3 regions of the Cedecea selenatireducens genome follow, and region 2 is predicted to be linked to each of the others. Evidence: predicted binding sites of a transcription regulator. Region 2 holds the regulator's gene; each other region holds the start of a gene.
What was found. The regulator CRP, encoded in region 2, controls carbon source genes, mostly activating them, when cyclic AMP is high. The targets are predictions, from matches to a motif close to ATGTGANNNNNNTCACAT.
Positions count from the first base shown of each region.

Region 1: the regulator CRP is predicted to act here: its motif matches at 3,326-3,343, upstream of ACE38U_RS07585 (YjcB family protein).
Region 3: the regulator CRP is predicted to act here: its motif matches at 1,872-1,889, upstream of msrB (peptide-methionine (R)-S-oxide reductase MsrB).

Region 1 is NZ_JBHIKW010000003.1:445,212-451,488, forward strand. Features, by position in the region: gene ACE38U_RS07565 (glutathione S-transferase family protein) at 1-194, opposite strand, end outside; gene soxR (redox-sensitive transcriptional activator SoxR) at 504-959, opposite strand; gene soxS (superoxide response transcriptional regulator SoxS) at 1,040-1,363, shown strand; gene pdeC (cyclic di-3',5'-guanosine monophosphate phosphodiesterase PdeC) at 1,354-2,952, opposite strand; gene ACE38U_RS07585 (YjcB family protein) at 3,392-3,673, shown strand; gene modA (molybdate ABC transporter substrate-binding protein) at 3,729-4,433, opposite strand; gene ACE38U_RS07595 (ABC transporter substrate-binding protein) at 4,433-5,485, opposite strand; gene ACE38U_RS07600 (tautomerase family protein) at 5,566-5,952, opposite strand; gene ACE38U_RS07605 (carboxymuconolactone decarboxylase family protein) at 5,953-6,277, opposite strand, start outside.
Region 2 is NZ_JBHIKW010000025.1:12,737-19,013, reverse strand. Features, by position in the region: gene argD (bifunctional acetylornithine/succinyldiaminopimelate transaminase) at 1-409, shown strand, start outside; gene ACE38U_RS21875 (YccS/YhfK family putative transporter) at 412-2,496, opposite strand; gene crp (cAMP-activated global transcriptional regulator CRP) at 2,558-3,190, opposite strand; gene ACE38U_RS21865 (OsmC family protein) at 3,504-3,908, shown strand; gene ACE38U_RS21860 (phosphoribulokinase) at 3,946-4,815, opposite strand; gene ACE38U_RS21855 (YheU family protein) at 4,906-5,124, opposite strand; gene ACE38U_RS21850 (hydrolase) at 5,126-6,142, opposite strand; gene ACE38U_RS21845 (LysE family translocator) at 6,203-6,277, shown strand, end outside.
Region 3 is NZ_JBHIKW010000011.1:22,442-28,718, reverse strand. Features, by position in the region: gene chiD (chitinase ChiD) at 1-968, shown strand, start outside; gene ACE38U_RS17095 (YeaC family protein) at 1,018-1,299, opposite strand; gene msrB (peptide-methionine (R)-S-oxide reductase MsrB) at 1,339-1,752, opposite strand; gene gapA (glyceraldehyde-3-phosphate dehydrogenase) at 2,097-3,092, shown strand; gene ACE38U_RS17080 (D-hexose-6-phosphate mutarotase) at 3,330-4,220, shown strand; gene ACE38U_RS17075 (MipA/OmpV family protein) at 4,318-5,064, opposite strand; gene yeaG (protein kinase YeaG) at 5,488-6,277, shown strand, end outside.

The sequences.
Region 1 (6,277 bases), on a different contig from region 2:
GACTCGGCGAGGATATGGCCGTTATCTTCCACCACCGGCGATTTACCCAGCGGATGAATCTTTTTCAACGCTTCCGGAGCGAGCATGGTGGGCTCCCGCTGGTAACGCACGATCTGGTAGGGCTGCGCCAGCTCTTCCAGCATCCAAAGTACGCGCTGGGAGCGAGAGTTATTGAGGTGATGAACCGTTAGCATGGGGTAACCCTATGTTTAGCCAAATGGAATAACTATAGGAAAGTCGGCCGCGAATCACATGTCAAAAAAATGAACAAAAAAAGACCAATTGACCTTGCAAAGTGAAGGGGCGGACCTACACTTAAATTGTCGGTGCAGACCGGAACCTCCAAAGTCAGTGAAGTATGTACGTATGTATGTGTAAGCGTTATCGAGGGGTGCCGACGTCGGGGGAAACCCTCCTGTCAGAACGGGATAGAGCGAAAGACAAAGACCGGAAAACAACTAAAGCGCCCTTGTGGCGCTTTAGTTTTTGTCTGGAAGCTAATGCTAATCCTCCAGCAACCGTGCGCCAGTCCCCTGCTCGCCCAGCTTGTCTCCGGGGTTACGCAGCGGGCAATCCGCCCCGGATAAACAGCCACAGCCAATGCAGCCGTTCAGCTCGTCACGCAGCGCGGTCAGCGTATCAATGCGGTGATTTAATTCCTCGCGCCATTGCGACGAAAGCTTCTTCCAGTCGTTTTTGTTGATTGAGTGCCCGTCGGGCAGCACGCCAAAGGCGTCGCCAACGGTACTGAGCGGAATGCCGATGCGCTGGGCGATTTTGATTATCGCCACCGTACGCAGCACATCACGCTGATAACGTCGCTGATTACCTGAGTTTCGTGTGCTTTTAATCAGGCCTTTGCTTTCATAAAAGTGGAGCGCGGAGACGGCCACGCCGCTGCGCTTCGCCACTTCACCGGGCGTTAACAGCGTTTTTATTCGGGGCAATTTCTTTTCCATAATGCTCTTTACCTCAAGTTAACTTGAGGAATTATACTCCGGCTCAACGAAACAAGCTAACCCGGAAATGAGGACGACTCATGGCTCACCAGGACATCATTTATACGTTGACTGAATGGATTGATGAACATATTGACCAGCCGCTGAACATCGACGTGGTGGCAAAAAAATCTGGTTATTCAAAATGGTACTTACAGCGCATGTTCCGTACCGTGATGCACCAAACGCTGGGCGACTATATCCGCCAGCGCCGTCTGTTGATGGCCGCCACGGCGCTGCGCACCACCCAGCGCCCTATTTTTGATATTGCGATGGACTACGGCTACGTCTCACAGCAGACCTTCTCCCGCGTCTTCCGCCGTGAGTTTGACCGCACGCCAACGGATTACCGCCATCAGGCTTGAATACCCGGTGCCGAAGCAAGGTTGATACCGCCTGGCGTATACAGCCAGGCGATAAATTCCTGCGGCGGCAGCGCTTTCGCGAAATACCAGCCCTGACAGTACTCCACGCCGTGATCGACCAGCCAGGCCACCTGTGCTTCGGTTTCGACCCCTTCGGCAATCGTCGTCAGGTTCAGGCTGTGGGCAATTTCAATTATGTGCTCCACCAGCAAATGGCTGGCTCGTTCGCTGGCGAGGGAATCAATAAAGCTTTTGTCGATTTTTAGAATATCGACGTTAAGGTACTGCAGGTTATGCAGATTCGAATAACCCGTGCCGAAGTCATCGATTGCAACCTTAAAGCCTGCGTTGCGGAATTCCTGAATAACCGGTCTGGTTTTTTCAACATCTATAAACCCTCGTTCGGTGACCTCGATTTTTATCTGCCCTGGCCGAATGTTATAGGTTTTAATTCGTTCGGAAAGTACGGTTATTAAGCGCGAGGAGTGGAAGTCGGATGCCGAAAGATTAATCGAAATATAAAGTCCCGGATGGTCGGCAAGAAATTCGCCAAAATCTTTAAATACGGCATCAACAACATAGTCAGATATTTTGTGAATCAGACCTTCAGATTCTGCCAGCGGAATAAACGTCCCAGGGCTGATGGTTTGCCCGTTAAAATTTACCCATCGCAGCAGCGCTTCTGCCCCCACGCAATAGCCGTTTTGAATATCAATAATGGGCTGATAGTGAAGTTTTAGCTGCTTTCTGGCCAGCGCCCTTAATAGCATGCGGCGCGGTGAATTTAACTGCTGACGGGTACGGGACCACATCATTAAAATCAGCAGGCTGCAAATAACGCCGAGCGGAAGCGTAAGAGTAAGCTGGTGATACCACTGGCGATTAAACAGCGTTTCGGAGGTTGAGACAATCACCGCAATCGGCCTTTTAGCCGACTGGTCGATGGTGTAAAAGCGGTCATCCTGAGTAAACGCTTTCTCTTTGCGCAGAATAAAACGATGCAGCAGATCGCTGTCAGCGCCGGGGCTCAAAGAGAAAAAGCTGCGGGTCACCGTGTCGTATACGCCGTAAATCAGTGAGTCATCTTCGGATAACACTTCTGACCAGCTCAGCGGGTTAATCACCGCCATATAATTCCCGCGTTGCATATAGGTCATTTTATGCCCGGCATAAAACGGCGTATCCAGATAATAATAGATTGCGACGTCCGGTTTGCGGGTATAAGAAGGCAGCGGAGCAGGCAGCGATTTTAAAGGCTTGTAGCTGGTAGAGCACAGCATCTTATCGCCCCGGATGTAAATTAAATCCGCGACGAATAGTTTACCACGCACGATATCCAGCATATTTGCCATATGCTTAGGGCTGCATATTTCCCCTGAAAAACGTTCTGCTTCGCTGCGGGCCTCATTAACATGGCTGATGACAATTTCCGTTTTTTCCATCACCAGTTTGCCGAAAGAGTGCAGATGCTGCTGGGTGTCGCTGGTTGCGCGCACGTGGGCAAAATAGATCGCCAGCATTATCGGCAGGCAAACCATCAGGACAAAACCTGAGGTACGCAATACCTTAAGATAAACTCGTCTCACCATGATGCTCACATGACCCTGCTTTTATGCGCCTGTTTATGCCTTAAAGGAACAACCTGATGACCGCCGATTACGTTGCATCATAAAGCAGGCTTTAGCAATAGCCTTCAGCCGTTAACTCCATGGAAATTAATTTGCGCAACAATGAGATAAGATTAACCGGGATGCCGTTTAGCTTAAGATTTCACCCACCGCACTAATATGAGTTTTTCTGGGGTTAAAGCAGCAGGGAATGATTATTTAAACGAAATTGTGGTAAACGTCAGATAAACAAAATGTTCACACCTCCTGCCAGCCATTTCGCCTAAAAAACACCGCTCGCCGCCCCAGCAAAGCGGGCAAAAAACCACCACAAAGCTGGCGATTTAACGCGCAAAAGTGATAGACTTCACATTATAAGTGCAACAAAAAACTAAATTGCAGCTTTTGAGGAATAAGGTTCATGGCAACAATCACCACCGGCGTTATTTTGATGCGCTGGCCGCTGCTCAGCGCGGTTTTGATGTTTTTGGCAAGCAGTTTAAATATTCAGTTCCGCCGGTCAGACTCCCGCGCATTGGCCTTTATTTGCAGTGGGTTAGGTGTTGCCGCGTCGTGCTGGTTCGCCATGGGGCTGCTTGGCCTGACGCTCGGGGACTTCCCTGTCATCTGGGATTCGTTTAAAACGGGGCTGGTCGACATTATTGCCAGAATGCCACCCGAATGGCCGACCATGATGCCTTAACGGGCAGAAGCATAAAAATAACCGCCCTTTATCGGCGGTTTTTTGTTTTCAGGCTTCAGGCGCCAAAACCGTATTGCATCAGCAGCTTCCGCGCGGTGCTCGAGGTCAGATAAGCCTGCAACGGCTCCGCTCGTGCATCGCACAACGCCAGCCCGTAATCGGCCTGAATATTGTAGTCAGACGGGATCTCAAATACCCGCAGCTCCCGGTGAGACTTCAGCGCTGCAGCGTAGCTGCGATAGCCAATCATCAGCTCGGCCTGCCCGCCAGAAATAACCCACTGCGCGGCGAGCATACCGTCAGGCACTGCCTGCGTGCCCGGCCCGCCAACCAGCCGCAGAGCCCTCGAGCGCAATGCGATGCCAAATTCAGCTTCTAATCTGGCAAAAAGCTGCCAGGTATAATCCCCGGAAGGGTCGCTCCCCGGCGTAGACGTGCCGATGCGCAACGCGGGATTGCTTAACAGCGTTAGCCAGCTGCTTTGCGCATCAACACAGTGCGCCGCCGCCGTCAGGCAGAGCGTATTTCCGGCAAACCGCTGAACCGCCAGCGCTTTACCCTGCGCCAACAGCGTCTGAGGGTGCGCCATGTTCGCCGAAGCAAACAGAGCGCAGTTTTCACCGGCTTCAATACGCGATCTCAGCATCCCCGCAGGGGCAAATTGCGTTTCCGTTAAGATACCGGTTTGCCGTTCGAACTCCGCCATTAGCGGCGGCCAGACCCGCCGCAGGCTTCCAGCCGCCAGCACCTGCAAAGGCATTACTCCACCCCTTCATAATGCGTACGGTAAAAGCGCTGATACCAGCTGTCGGCCACTTTCTTCATATCGATATCTTTGAATCTGGCCGGATAAAGCTTTTTCGCCATCCACAGTTCACCGATGGCCATCGCTTCCGGCATCGGGTAGCCCCAGGCCTTGGCGTATTCTGGCATCAGCCAGACCTGATGGTTTTTCACCGCATCGATCGGTTGCCACTCGGGCTTGTGGACGATCTCATCCACCACTTTCGGATAACGATCCTGCACGAAGATCGCCTGCGGATCCCAGGCGATCACCTGCTCCATCGACACCTGCTTGAAGCCTTTTACGGTTGATGCCGCCACGTTTAGCGCGCCCGCGTGAGCCATCATCAGGCCGGTATATTTCCCGGAGCCGTAGGTCGTCAGATCGGGGTTAGCCATGTAGGCGCGCACGCGCTGGCTCTCCGGGATATCTTTCAGGCGGTCGCTAACCAGCTTGCGCCCGGCAAAGGTGGCATCGATCAGCGCCTTCGCCTGCTTCTCTTTATTAACCACTTCGCCAATCAGCTCGATGCCCTCTTTCAGGCCAAGATTGTAGGCCTGCTCTTCATCGCCCATAGAAGGGTTTAACTTGTCCTGCTCGCCCGCCGCATCGTGACGCAGCGAAATGGCGATAACCGGAATGCCAAGCTTGCTGATGCCGTCGATCATCTCTTTTGGCGCGTAGTTGGTCACAAACACCGCCTGAGGATGCAGCGCCACCAGCTTCTCGGTGTCCACGCTGGTTAAATCCCCCAGTTGGGCTTTGTGCTCAAGCTCCGGCGCCAGGCGAGCATAGCCGCTGCCAAGCTGCTGCTTCCAGTTGGCAAGAATGCCGACCACTTTGTCGGTGGCGTTCATTTGTACCAGCAGATTGAGCGTCTGATGCTGGAGCACCACCACGCGGTCAACTTCATCGGGGAGAGTGACCTGGCGGCCAAGCTGGTCAGTGATGGTGCGGTTCGCCAACGCGGCGAGCGGGGAAAGTACTAACAGGGCGCCTAACGTCAGGCGGCGGGTAAATAGGTTCACGGTGGGAGTCCTTATGATCGTTGTGTATAAAAATATACAGCGATGACTCCCCCGCGCCCAGCGATTTTAAGGGGTAGGAACTATTCCCGGTGCAGGCTGGCAACACCTCCACCAAACGACCAGTCTTCAGAAGAATTGTGGCGAATCACCACCATCACGTCGTTGGGATGAATGCCGGGAGCCGCCGCCAGCTTTTCAGTGAGGGTTTGGTAGAAACGCTTTTTCGTCTCAATACTCCGCGGCTTACCCGCCGTTATCTCAATCAGCAGCCAATTATCGCTACGCGGTCCCGCCATATAATGGCGATCAAACCGCAGCGCCGACTTCTCTGACTCGTGAAAGACCTGAAACAGGTCGGCTGCCGGGACCTCAAAAGCCTCGACCAGCGCCTGCTGTACGCTGGACGAAACCGCGTCCAGGTACGCCTCGTTTTTGCCTTTAAGTAAAGTGAGGTGGAGAACCGGCATTTATTTTTCCTCCTGACTATCCGCGACTATTACTGCGTCCAGCACTTTTAAAGCGCTATGGGCGGCAGGCCAACCTGCGTAGAAGGCAAGATGGGTAATCAGTTCGCTTAATTCCTCGTGGGTTACGCCATGTTTGCCCGCCAGTTCGAAATGAATGGGGAGCTGCTCCAGCCGGTACAGCGCCAGCAGCGCCGCCACGGTAATCAGGCTACGCTCGCGTTTATTGAGCAAAGGCCTTTCCCAGATATCTTTAAATAACAGTTCGTTACTCATGCTGGCGAGTTTTGGCGCCCGACTCAAAACCCGTTGAATTTCATCTGATGTT
Region 2 (6,277 bases):
GATTGCCTCCGCGTTCCACGTGGGCAGCCACGGTTCAACCTATGGCGGTAACCCGCTGGCATGTGCGGTGGCCGGTGCGGCTTTCGATATCATCAATACGCCAGAAGTTCTGCAAGGCGTGGCGGTGAAGCGCCAACTGTTCGTTGAACAGTTGCAGAAGATTAACGACCAGTTCGATCTGTTTAGCGATATTCGCGGCATGGGGCTGTTGATTGGCGCAGAGCTGAACGAGAAGTACAAGGGACGTGCCCGTGAGTTTCTCTATGCGGGAGCGGCTGAAGGCGTGATGGTGCTGAATGCCGGCCCGGACGTCATGCGTTTTGCGCCTTCGCTTATCGTTGAAGACGCGGATATCCTGGAAGGAATGCAGCGCTTCGCTAAAGCCGTTGCCCGCGTGGTGGCTGGCTAATCTTAACCCGAGCGCCGCAGGCGGCGGCTCAGCCAGATCCCATGCTGAGGCCGCTGGCGCCAGGCTACCGAGGAGATGGTATGCATGGTGTTCAGGTGGCCAATAATCCGCTGTAAATGCTGCTCCATGGTGCTTAACGGCCCCGTGGGCAGCGTGTCCGCATCCAGAATATTGGCGTCGTTCGATCCGCCAGGCCCGTCATACTCCAGCCTTTGCTGGCAGCGCTGTAAGCCTATTTCACAAGACTGCAGGTACTTTTGCGCCAGGTCCGGCGTGAGCATGTTGTGCTCGCGCGCCAGAGTTGTCATGGCGTTGATATGCTCGACGATGAACTGGCTGTGGGTCACCCAGAGCTTCATGTCTGCCAGATAATGAGAGTTAAATCCGGGTTCCTGCATCGCCTGGTTGAGCGAGTTGAAGAGCGCGTTGTGCGCCTGGTTGACCCGCATTCGTTGCCAGGCCAGAGGCGTGGGTTCCGGATCGTTGCTCAATATCAGGCGAATCGCATCCTGGTCGGCCTCGAGCGCGTCGTGGGCGTTCTGGCGCAGCAGGCCAGTTTGCCACTGTGGCCAAAGCCAGATCATGCCGCCAAAGGCAATCAGGCAGCCGAGCAGCGTGTCGATAAGCCGTGGAATGATGTAGCTTTCGGCGCTCAGGGTAATGAGCTGCAGGGTATATACCGCCGTGACGGTAAAGCCGATGGTGGCCCAGCCGTAGCTTTTGCGAATGAACAGATAGCTCACCAGGGTAATCATTAGCATCGCCAGCAGGGTGTAGCTGTCCGGGACGTGGAAGTGCAGGGTGATGCCGGCGATACACAGCCCTGCCATGGTGCCAGCCGCCCTGTGCACGATACGTACCCGGGTGGCGCCGTAGCCGTTTTGCGTCACGAACATCACGGTCATCAGGATCCAATACGGTTTAGGCAGATGTAAGAAGGACCCGAGCAGGCTGGCAATCGTCAACATTACGCCTAAACGTGCGGAGCTGCGCAGCGCTGATGACTTGAAGGAGAGATAGTTTTTCAGGGCCGGGAAGAACGGCAGGCGGCGCTCCCGATCTTCCATTAAATCCCTTACATACAGCGGGCGTTGGGTTTTCAGCACCCGGCCGATGCGGCTGAAGTGATAATGGCAGAACTGCCCGACCGGGTTATCCGGGTTCTGGCGGGCGATCTTTTCCAGGGCGTCGATCTGCTTGTCCATGGTAAAGCGCGTCGGGTAGCGGTGGTAGAGAATATCGTCTGCCAGCACCCGCAGGCGCGCGGCGATGGTTCGGGCGTTCCAGCGGATCACCGCCTCGGCATGGCTTTGCTCGACCAGCTTCTGGACCTCTTCCGGCTGATGCAGGCTAACCGAAATGTGCTCCTGCAAATCCAGGGCGACCTGGAAAGCGCGTAGCAGGCGTTTGTAGCCATTTTGCTGATTGGCCGACAGCATATGCAGCTGCTGGTAGCAGGTCGTTATCAGGTCGACGGCTTTCTGCTGACGTACCAGCAGCGGCGGTAGCGCTTTTTCAGGATCCGTATGCTGGGTCAGCAGGCTGTACTTTGCTTCGCAGTAGTCCGCAAGCTGGCGGTACAGCAGGCTGAGCGACTCTCTGAGCGGCTGTTCACGCCATAGCCTGAACCAGAACCAGTTAAACGCGCCGTACCAGATGGTGCCGGAGATATAGAGCACCATCGGTTTCCAGATAGGCATGTTGCCGGCCATGCTGAGCGTAAAAATGGCGGCAATCAGCGACGCGGGCAGCAGGCGAGCATGCAGCGAGCTTATCTCCGCCGTGACGCCGAGCAGCAGGGCCATGACGATTAATATCGCAGGCAGCGGGACGTGGGTGTAAAGCAGCAGCAGCTGCATGATAAGGCTGCTAACGGCGAACAGGCTGCCGCCGATGATCAAGCGTTTGAAGAAGCGTTTATGCGGCGTGTCCAGCCCGGCAATGTTGCAGCAGGCAGGCACTAACGAGAAGAGCAGGCCATTTTGCAGGCTGCCGAGAATCAGGCCGATAGCCACGGGTAAACACAGCACCAGGGTTTGCCGCAGCGCGTAGTTAACTTCCGGGTGATAAATTAATCTCTTCCACATAGCCTGAATTGTAGAGACAAAAAAGGCGTGTTACCGAAGCGACACGCCTTTATGGGGCTAATTAGCGAGTGCCGTAAACGACAATCGTTTTACCGTGTGCGGAAATGAGGTTCTGGTCTTCCAGCATTTTCAGAATACGGCCAACGGTTTCGCGGGAGCAGCCCACGATCTGACCGATTTCCTGGCGGGTGATCTTAATCTGCATCCCGTCCGGGTGGGTCATGGCGTCCGGCTGTTTAGCCAGGTTCAGCAGCGTCTGTGCGATACGGCCGGTCACGTCGAGGAAGGCGAGGTTGCCGACTTTCTCGGAGGTCACCTGCAGGCGACGCGCCATCTGGGAAGACAGACGCATCAGAATGTCCGGGTTGACCTGAATCAGCTGGCGGAATTTTTTATAAGAAATTTCAGCTACTTCACAGGCTGACTTGGCGCGAACCCAGGCGCTACGCTCCTGGCCTTCTTCGAACAAACCTAATTCACCAATGAAATCACCCTGATTCAGATAAGAAAGGATCATCTCCTTGCCTTCTTCATCTTTAATCAGAACAGCTACGGAGCCTTTGACGATGTAGTACAGCGTCTCCGCCTTTTCACCCTGGTGAATCAGCGTGCTCTTCGACGGATACTTATGAATGTGGCAATGAGACAAGAACCATTCGAGAGTCGGGTCTGTTTGCGGTTTGCCAAGCACCATGCGCGGTTATCCTCTGTTATAAACTGGCTACCAAAGACAAGACTCGGAACCTCTTGTCTGGCGTTGCAATCGTGAAATTTTCCCAAACCCTGGGAACTGGCGGGCAGGTCACTCCTGCGGCCTGTAATTAGTCGTTTCCTCTGCTTACGGCATAAACTTCTCTGTATAGCAGCAGCATCCGGATTGTTTTAGCATAGCTTTTGGTAAGTGTCTTGTCTTGTCTCGTTTCAGCATGACCTGGATCGCCTTACGTTGCCAGTTTTCACGTAGGCGCGTAATCTGAAAGAATATTTTCTCAACTGGAGTAGGCAAAATGCAGGCACGTGTTAAATGGGTGGAAGGCATGACCTTCCTCGGTGAGTCCGCTTCTGGCCACCAGATCCTGATGGACGGTAATTCTGGCGATAAAGCGCCAAGCCCAATGGAAATGCTGCTGATGGCGGCGGGCGGCTGTAGCGCCATTGACGTGGTGTCGATTTTACAAAAAGGCCGCCACGACGTGACGGACTGTGAGGTGAAGCTGACTTCGGAACGCCGCGAAGAAGCGCCGCGTTTGTTCACCCATATTAATCTGCACTTTGTGGTTAGCGGAAAAGAGCTGAAGGATAGCGCCGTCGCTCGCGCAGTCGATCTTTCTGCTGAAAAGTATTGCTCGGTAGCGCTCATGCTTGGGAAAGCGGCAAACATTACCCACAGCTATGAAGTGATCGAAGCTTAAGCGTCAAAAAGGCGGCATTCACGCCGCCTCTGCCGAATCAGGCAATCTTCCTGCCTTCCGCCAGTCGCTGCACCAGCGGCCCCATAATCAGCTCCATCGCCAGCCCCATTTTTCCGCCAGGCACCACCAGGGTGTTGATGTGGGAGATAAACGATCCTTGCAGCATCGCCAGCAGATAAGGGAAGTCGATGTCGTCCAGGCCGCGGAAGTGGATAACCACGAAGCTTTCGTCCAGCGACGGAATTGCCCGGGCGGCAAACGGGTTAGAGGTATCCACCGTTGGGACGCGCTGGAAGTTAATATGGGTGCGTGAAAACTGCGGGGTAATAAAGTTGATGTAATCGTCCATCGAACGCACGACGGAGTCCATCACCGCCTCCCGCGAATGACCGCGTTCGCCGGTGTCGCGAACCAGTTTTTGAATCCATTCCAGGTTAACGATAGGCACCACGCCAACCAGCAAATCTACGCAGTCGGCCACGTTGTGCTGCGGGGTGACAACGCCGCCGTGCAGGCCTTCATAAAACAGAACGTCGGTTGGCTCCGGCAGCGGCTGCCACGGCGTAAAGGTGCCGGGCACCTGGTTCCACGGCACGGCTTCATCGTAGGTATGCAGATATTTACGTGATTGCCCTTTGCCGCTCTGGCCGTATTCGATAAAGGTTTGTTCCAGTAATCCGAAGTCATTGGCTTCTGGCCCAAAATAGCTGATGTGGCGGCCGGCATCGCGCGCCTTGCGGATGGCCATGTCCATTTCCGGGCGGGTATAGCGATGGAAACTGTCGCCTTCAACTTCGGCGGCACGCAGGTTGAGCTGCTGGAAAATCTTGCGGAAGGCGAGGCTGGTGGTGGTCGTTCCGGCGCCGCTGGAACCTGTGACCGCAATAACCGGGTGTTTGGCTGACATAGGGTGACAACTCCATGAAGGATCGGAAAAAGGTCTGGTTTCTGATTGTTATACTTTTCAGCCAGTATAGATCACCCCGCCGGTTAGCGGTCAGCCGCGAAACTGCCCGCGCGGCATAATGTTTACCGTTTCATGGAGTTCAGACCAAACCAGCACGGCTTCGCCGCTTTGCAGCTGGCGCTTCACGTCGGCGACTTTTTGCGTCAGCGAGCGCTCCTGCTCACCATAATCGGTGCCTTCGCGTAATACAAAAGATTCAATCAAACTGTCGAGCGTTTCAGGGGCGAGATCTTGCCAGGGAATGATCATTTCAGTGGTCCAGGAAGCGGGTTAGCCAGTCAGGGATGCGCTGCTCAAGCCACATCTGCGGGCGCAGCGGCGTGCCGCCAACGAAGCCAACGTGGCCGCCATAGGTGGTGAGCTGATAGTGGATATTCGGCGGCAGCGTTTCGCGGTCCGGGATCACGTGGTGGTCCATAAACGGATCGTCTTTGGCGTGAATAATCAGCGTTGGCGAGGCAATGTCCGGCAAGAGCGGCATGGCGCTGCACTGGCGGTAGTAGTCCAGCGCGTCGGCAAAACCGTGAATTTTTGAGGTAATCAGGTCATCGAACTCGCGAATCCGGCGCAGACTTTTGAGTTTACGCAGGTCGATAGGCAGCGAACCGGGGTAGCTCTTCAGCTTGCGGGCGGCATTTTTCTTCAGCAGGTTCAGCAGATAGTGCTGATAAACGCGCGAGAAGCCTTGTTCCATGTGATAGCAACATTGCTCGAGCATCAACGGTGCGGAGACGATAACCCCCGCTTTCAGCGTACAGGCCGCGCCCTGTTTTGCCATCAGGCAGGCGAGCATATTCCCGCCCAGCGAAAAACCAACCGCAGCGGTCGGGACTTCGCCATAGCGCTGATTTAGCCAGTCGAGGAAATACGTGCCGTCTTCGGTTTCGCCGGAGTGATAAATGCGCTCTTTGCGGTTTGGCACGCCGCTACAGCCGCGAAAATGCATCACCACGCCTAACCAGCCGCGCTTTTTGGCCGCTTCAATCATGCCGTGAGCATAGGGACTGTGAAGGCTGCCTTCCAGGCCGTGAAACACCACCAGACGCGGTTTTTGCATGGCGGTTTGCGGATCTTCGCTCCACGCAAGATCGACAAAATCCCCGTCCGGCATATCCAGGCGCTGCCAGTGAGGTTTGAAATTGATTCGGCGGCGAATCAAACGTGGGATCATGGTTTGCAGATGCGGATTACTGAGTCCGCGCATCGGGCGGAAATCGTCACCTTCATCATGATGAATATTCAATTCTAAAGGACTTGTACTGGCCATATCACACTGTTAGTTTCGTTTAGTTCGCTAATTATTCTTCGGGTGTGGAGCACCCAATTCATGGACTTAACGCTTTTTCTGTCGATGCTGGGCTTTCTCTGGGTCGCCGCGATTACACCTGGCCCTAATAATACG
Region 3 (6,277 bases), on a different contig from region 2:
GCAAACAGAACCCGCAGCTGAAAATTTTGCTGTCCGTGGGCGGCTGGGGTGCGCGTGGTTTCTCTGCCGCAGCGGCAACGCCAGAGAATCGCGCGGTGTTTATCCGCTCCGTGCAGGAAGTGATGGATAAATATGGCCTGGACGGGATCGATCTCGACTGGGAGTTCCCGGTGAACGGCGCATGGGGGCTGGTAGATAAGCTGGACGCTGACCGCGACAACTTCACCGCCCTGCTGAAAGAGCTGCGTAAAGCCGTCGGCGATAAAAAACTGGTGACCATCGCCGTCGGGGCCAACGCCGAAAGCCCGAAAAGCTGGGTTGACGTGAAGGCCATCGCGCCGGTGCTGAACTACATCAACCTGATGACCTACGACATGGCGTACGGCACTCAGTACTTCAACGCCAACCTGTACGATTCGAAAAAATGGCCTACCGTGGCCGAAGCCGACAAGTACAGCGCTGACTTCGTGGTGAATAACTATCTCGCCGCCGGGCTGAAGCCGCAGCAGATGAACCTCGGCATCGGCTTCTATGGCCGCGTGCCTAAGCGCGCCGTTGAGCCAGGTATCGACTGGTCAAAACCTGACGCACAGAAAAACCCGGTGACGCAGCCGTACTTCGGCGAACGTGAGCTGGCGCTGTTTAAAACCGCGCTGGGCGTAGATCTGACCAAAGACACCTACGTCAAATACAACGACCTTGTGAAGAAAATGCTGAACGATCCGCAGAAGCGCTTTACCGAAGAGTGGGATGAGGACGCGAAGGTGCCTTACCTGACGCTGAAGTCTGCTGAAGGTAAACCGCTGTTCGCGATTTCTTACGAGAACCCGCGCTCGGTGAAGATCAAAGCCGAGTACATCAAGGAGAAAGGCCTGGGCGGCGCGATGTTCTGGGAGTATGGCGCGGATGACAACAATCAGCTGGCGAAGCAGCTCGCCGAGTCGCTGGGCATTGACCACGCTAAATAATCAGTAACACGATAAAAAATAAGGGAGACCAGCGAGTCTCCCTTTTTACTTACTGCAGCTTCATGGTCACAAACGGCGCGGGTTCGATGCCAAACTCCGCTTTCAGCTGCTGCTTGCTCTTCATCACCATCTGGCCGTTGGTGTCGATGGTCATGTGCTGCGCATCCGTGTTGTGGCGCGCCTGCCACAGCATCACCAGCTGCAGGCTATTGTCCTTCTGCTCCGGGGTTAACGCCACGCCGTCGGGCCATTTCCCCAGTTCGACAGCCGTCGCCAGACGCTGATAAATCTCAGGCGTCATCACGCTCAACATCTCATCCAGATTGCTCATGTTACGCTCCGTCGAGGAATAATTAGCTGAATCGATTTTTCAACCATCAACCTGATCGCCATTTTGCCCGTCGGTGAAGCTCAGGGAAGCCGAGTTGACGCAATAACGCTCGCCGGTGGGCTGAGGGCCGTCCGGGAACACATGTCCCAGGTGCGCATCACAGCTGCCGCAGCGAATTTCAACGCGTTCCATACCGTGGGAATTGTCGGTCAGATAGCGAATGGCGTCGGGGCCGACAGGCTCGTAGAAGCTAGGCCAGCCGCAGCCTGAGTCGTATTTGCTTTCCGAAAGAAACAGCGGCGCGTCGCACACCAGGCAGTGATAAATCCCGTCGCGCTTGTTATGCAGCAGACGCCCGGAATACGGCGGTTCAGTACCGTGCTTCTGGGTCACATAATATTGCATTTCGCTGAGGTTTTTCTTATTTGAATCAGGGGGTAATTGATTAGACATAGGCGTACATCTCGGTCAGTTCAATTGGGACAGCTCACGGCACCATTCTAACAAAAAATTAACAACACCGTGCTGGTTTTTGTTCTAAACTTAGCCCTGAAATTCTGGCACGGCACAAAGCGTGACGTGAATCACATTATTGCTTGAACTGGCGTTTAAAATCCCCCGCATCGTCCCCATTTGGATTTAAGCCCAAAAGGAAGCGTGAGGCGTTCAGTCGTACAAACCCTGTTCACAGGATTGATTTGTCGCAATGATTGACACGATTCCGCTTGACGCTGCGTAAGGTTTTTGTAATTTTACAGCCAACCTTTTATTCACTAAAAAATAGCTGGTGGAATACTATGACTATCAAAGTAGGTATCAACGGTTTTGGTCGTATCGGCCGTATCGTTTTCCGTGCTGCTCAGGAACGTTCTGACATCGAAATCGTTGCAATCAACGACCTGTTAGACGCTGACTATATGGCTTACATGCTGAAGTACGACTCAACTCACGGTCGTTTCAACGGTACTGTAGAAGTTAAAGACGGCCACCTGGTTGTTAACGGTAAAACTATCCGTGTTACCGCAGAACGTGACCCGGCTAACCTGAAGTGGAACGAAGTGAACGTTGACGTTGTTGCTGAAGCAACAGGTCTGTTCCTGACTGACGAAACCGCTCGTAAGCACATCGCTGCTGGCGCGAAAAAAGTGGTTCTGACTGGTCCATCCAAAGACAAAACGCCTATGTTCGTTAAAGGCGCTAACTTTGAAAAATATGCTGGCCAGGACATCGTTTCCAACGCATCCTGCACCACCAACTGCCTGGCACCACTGGCTAAAGTTATCAACGACAACTTCGGTATCGTTGAAGGCCTGATGACCACCGTTCACGCTACCACCGCTACTCAGAAAACCGTTGATGGCCCGTCTCACAAAGACTGGCGCGGCGGCCGCGGCGCAGCTCAGAACATCATCCCTTCTTCTACCGGTGCTGCTAAAGCAGTAGGCGTTGTTCTGCCAGAGCTGAACGGTAAAATTACCGGTATGGCGTTCCGCGTTCCTACCCCTAACGTATCCGTTGTTGACCTGACCGTTCGTCTGGAAAAACCAGCAACTTACGAGCAGATCAAAGCAGCAATCAAAACTGCTTCAGAAACCACCATGAAAGGTGTTCTGGGCTACACCGAAGATGACGTAGTTTCTACCGACTTCAACGGCGAAATCTGCACTTCCGTGTTCGATGCTAAAGCTGGTATCGCACTGAACGACAACTTTGTGAAACTGGTTTCCTGGTACGACAACGAAACTGGCTACTCCAACAAAGTACTGGATCTGATTGCTCACATCTCCAAATAAGTTGAGATGAGAACCTGATCCTAAAGGGCGACTTCGGTCGCCCTTTTTTTAAGGCTGCTGACAAAGCGTCATTATCCTTAAAAAAAGTCTGAGCATTGATATAAAAACAAATGATGTTCTCTGGTTTGCCCCAGGCAGCCGAAAACCACGTTTTTTGGCTGCCTGTCATCAATCTGAAAGGGCGACTTCGGTCGCTCTTTTTTTTGCCTTAAAGACCCAGGACTGAGGAAATAAGAAATGATTAATAAAATTTTTGCACTTCCGGTCGTCGAACAAATTACCCCTTCCCTGACCCGCCGCGTAAACGATGAGCTGGACGTCATCGTGGTCGATCACCCGCAGGTGCGTGCTTCTTTCGCGCTCCAGGGTGCTCACCTGCTCTCCTGGCAGCCCGCCGGTGAAGATGAAGTGCTGTGGCTGAGCGACATTACGCCTTTCCATAAAGGAAAAGCGCTGCGCGGCGGCGTACCGATTTGCTGGCCATGGTTTGGCCCGGCGGAACAGGCTGGCCTTCCGGCTCACGGCTTTGCCCGTAACCTGCCGTGGACGCTGAGCGCTCACAACGAAGACGCCAACGGCGTGGTCCTGACCTTTGAGCTGCATAACAACGAAGAAACGCTGAAGCTGTGGCCGCATGAGTTCACGCTGTATGCCCGCTTCAAGCTGGGGAAAACCTGCGAGATTGAGCTGGAAGCCCACGGTGAGTTCGAAACCACGTCTGCCCTGCACACCTATTTCAACGTCGGCGACATCGCGGAGGTGAAAGTCAGCGGCCTCGGCAATCCGTACATCGACAAAGTGCTGAATGAAGCGGCGGGCCAGCTTACCGACGGCGTGCAGACCTTCCCGGACCGGACCGATCGCCTCTACCTGGAGCCGGAAGAGTGCAGCGTCATTCACGATGCAAGCAGCCTGAAACGCACGCTAAATGTGGTTCATCATCACCATTTCAACGTCGTGGGCTGGAACCCGGGCCCTGCCCTGTCCGTTTCGATGGGCGATATGCCGGATGACGGCTACAAAACCTTCGTCTGTGTGGAAACCGCCTGCGCGTCTAAAAAGCAGAAAGCCAGCGCGGAGAAACCAACCCGCCTGAGCCAGACCATCAGCGTGGCGAAAAAAGGCTAAGCGAGTTTCACCCGCCAGGTGCAAAACGATAAGTCACTGCACCACAGATAAGCAAAAGGGGCGCCAGCGCCCCTTTTTAGTGCGTGTGTTGCACCAATCAGAAGCTGTAGTTCACACCCGTCAGCAGCACGCCGGTCCAGTTGCTGTCGACCATTGGGCTGTCGGTCACTTCTTTCGACAGGCGCATATAGCGACCCATACCGAATACGTTCCAGTCTGCGTTCAGCTTGTAGTTAACGGACAGCTCAACGTATGGCGACCAGCTGTTGCCCGCGTCGTACTCGTTCAGGCCGCTGCGGTTTGCTTCCTTGCCGCTTACGCCGTAGTAATAGTCGTTCTGTTTCTTGCTGTCCCAGACAACACCCACGCCCGGCGTCAGCGTCAGGCTATCGGCGTTGTAGCGGTACAGCCAGGCGGTGTCCCAGGTAATGCCGTTGCTGTTGTCGAGGATATCCCCGGCCAGCACGGTACGCAGGAAACCATATTCCGTGTTATGCACCCAGGAAAGACCAGCCATCACGGTAGAATGGCGGTAATCCAGCGCGCGCATACTGTCGTAGTTGCTGTCTTTCGGCCTGAAATGCAGCGGCGAGTAATAGGCGGTCACGGAGAGCTTGTCGGCTTCGTCATTCCACAGGTAGTAACCGGCGTTGAAGCCGCGGAAGTAGAAATTGTCACCTTCATAGCCAAGCAGAGGAGCCGGATAAACGCGGTTCTGGTCGCCTTTATAAGGGTTTGGCGAGACCAACGCACCGGCCCCAATAGACCATGGGCCCTCCGCGTGTACGGCAGTAACGGAGGAGGCAAGCAGTACGCCTAATGCGAGAAGTTTGAATTTGGTCACAATCCTTTCAGTCCTTTAATCAAATAATCAGCGCAAGAAGTGTAACCGCCCTTGGCTCTCATCCCAAATAATTTACTTAATCACAACCTTCAGCCAACTCATTAGCATCCCGCCGCCAGATGACGACGGATTTTCATCTTTATGTCAGCCATGTGAAAGCGAACTCTGCCGCTTATCTCAAAAGCGAAATTTTTAGGATGAGTTATTGATATGTCATTGAAATTGAGTTCTGGCCGTATGCAAGTTTTGCAAATGCCATCTACGCTTTATTTTAGGAAGATGAACCGCTGTACGGCAGCATTGGCGCCGGGTATCAACCTGGCACAAGGGTTGCTGTTTATTTAGCAGACGTCTTCCGGGGAGCCCCCACTACACATACCAACGGCTCTTTAACCTGTGCTAAAAACGAAAGGACGGCATGCCATGAATATATTCGATCACTATCGCCAGCGTTATGAAGCTGCCAAGGACGAAGAGTTCACACTGCAGGAATTTCTTGCTATCTGTAAACAAGATCGCAGTGCCTACGCGAATGCGGCAGAACGGCTATTGACGGCCATTGGTGAACCAGTGATGGTTGACACTGCCACAGAGCCCCGGCTGTCCCGTCTCTTTTCAAACCGTGTGGTGGCACGCTACCCGGCGTTTGAAGAGTTTTATGGCATGGAAGAAGCTATCGAGCAGATCGTGGCTTACCTGAAACACGCTGCTCAAGGGTTGGAAGAGAAGAAACAAATCCTCTATCTGCTGGGCCCGGTAGGCGGCGGTAAATCGTCGCTGGCAGAACGCCTGAAAGCATTAATGCAGCGCGTGCCTATTTATGCGCTGAGCGCCAACGGCGAGCGTAGCCCGGTCAACGATCATCCGCTGTGCCTGTTTAACCCGCAGGAAGACGCCAATATTCTGGAAAAAGAGTATGGCATTCCTGACCGCTATCTCGGCATGATCATGTCGCCGTGGGCGGCGAAACGCCTGCACGAGTTTGGCGGCGACATCACCAAATTCCGCGTGGTGAAAGTCTGGCCGTCTATTCTGGCGCAAATCGCGATAGCGAAAACCGAACCGGGTGACGAGAACAACCAGGATATCTCCGCGCTGGTCGGTAAAGTGGACATCCGCAAACTGGAACACCACGCGCAAAACGACCCGGATGCTTACGGCTATTCCGGTGCACTGTGCCGCGCGAACCAGGGCATCATGGAATTCGTTGAGA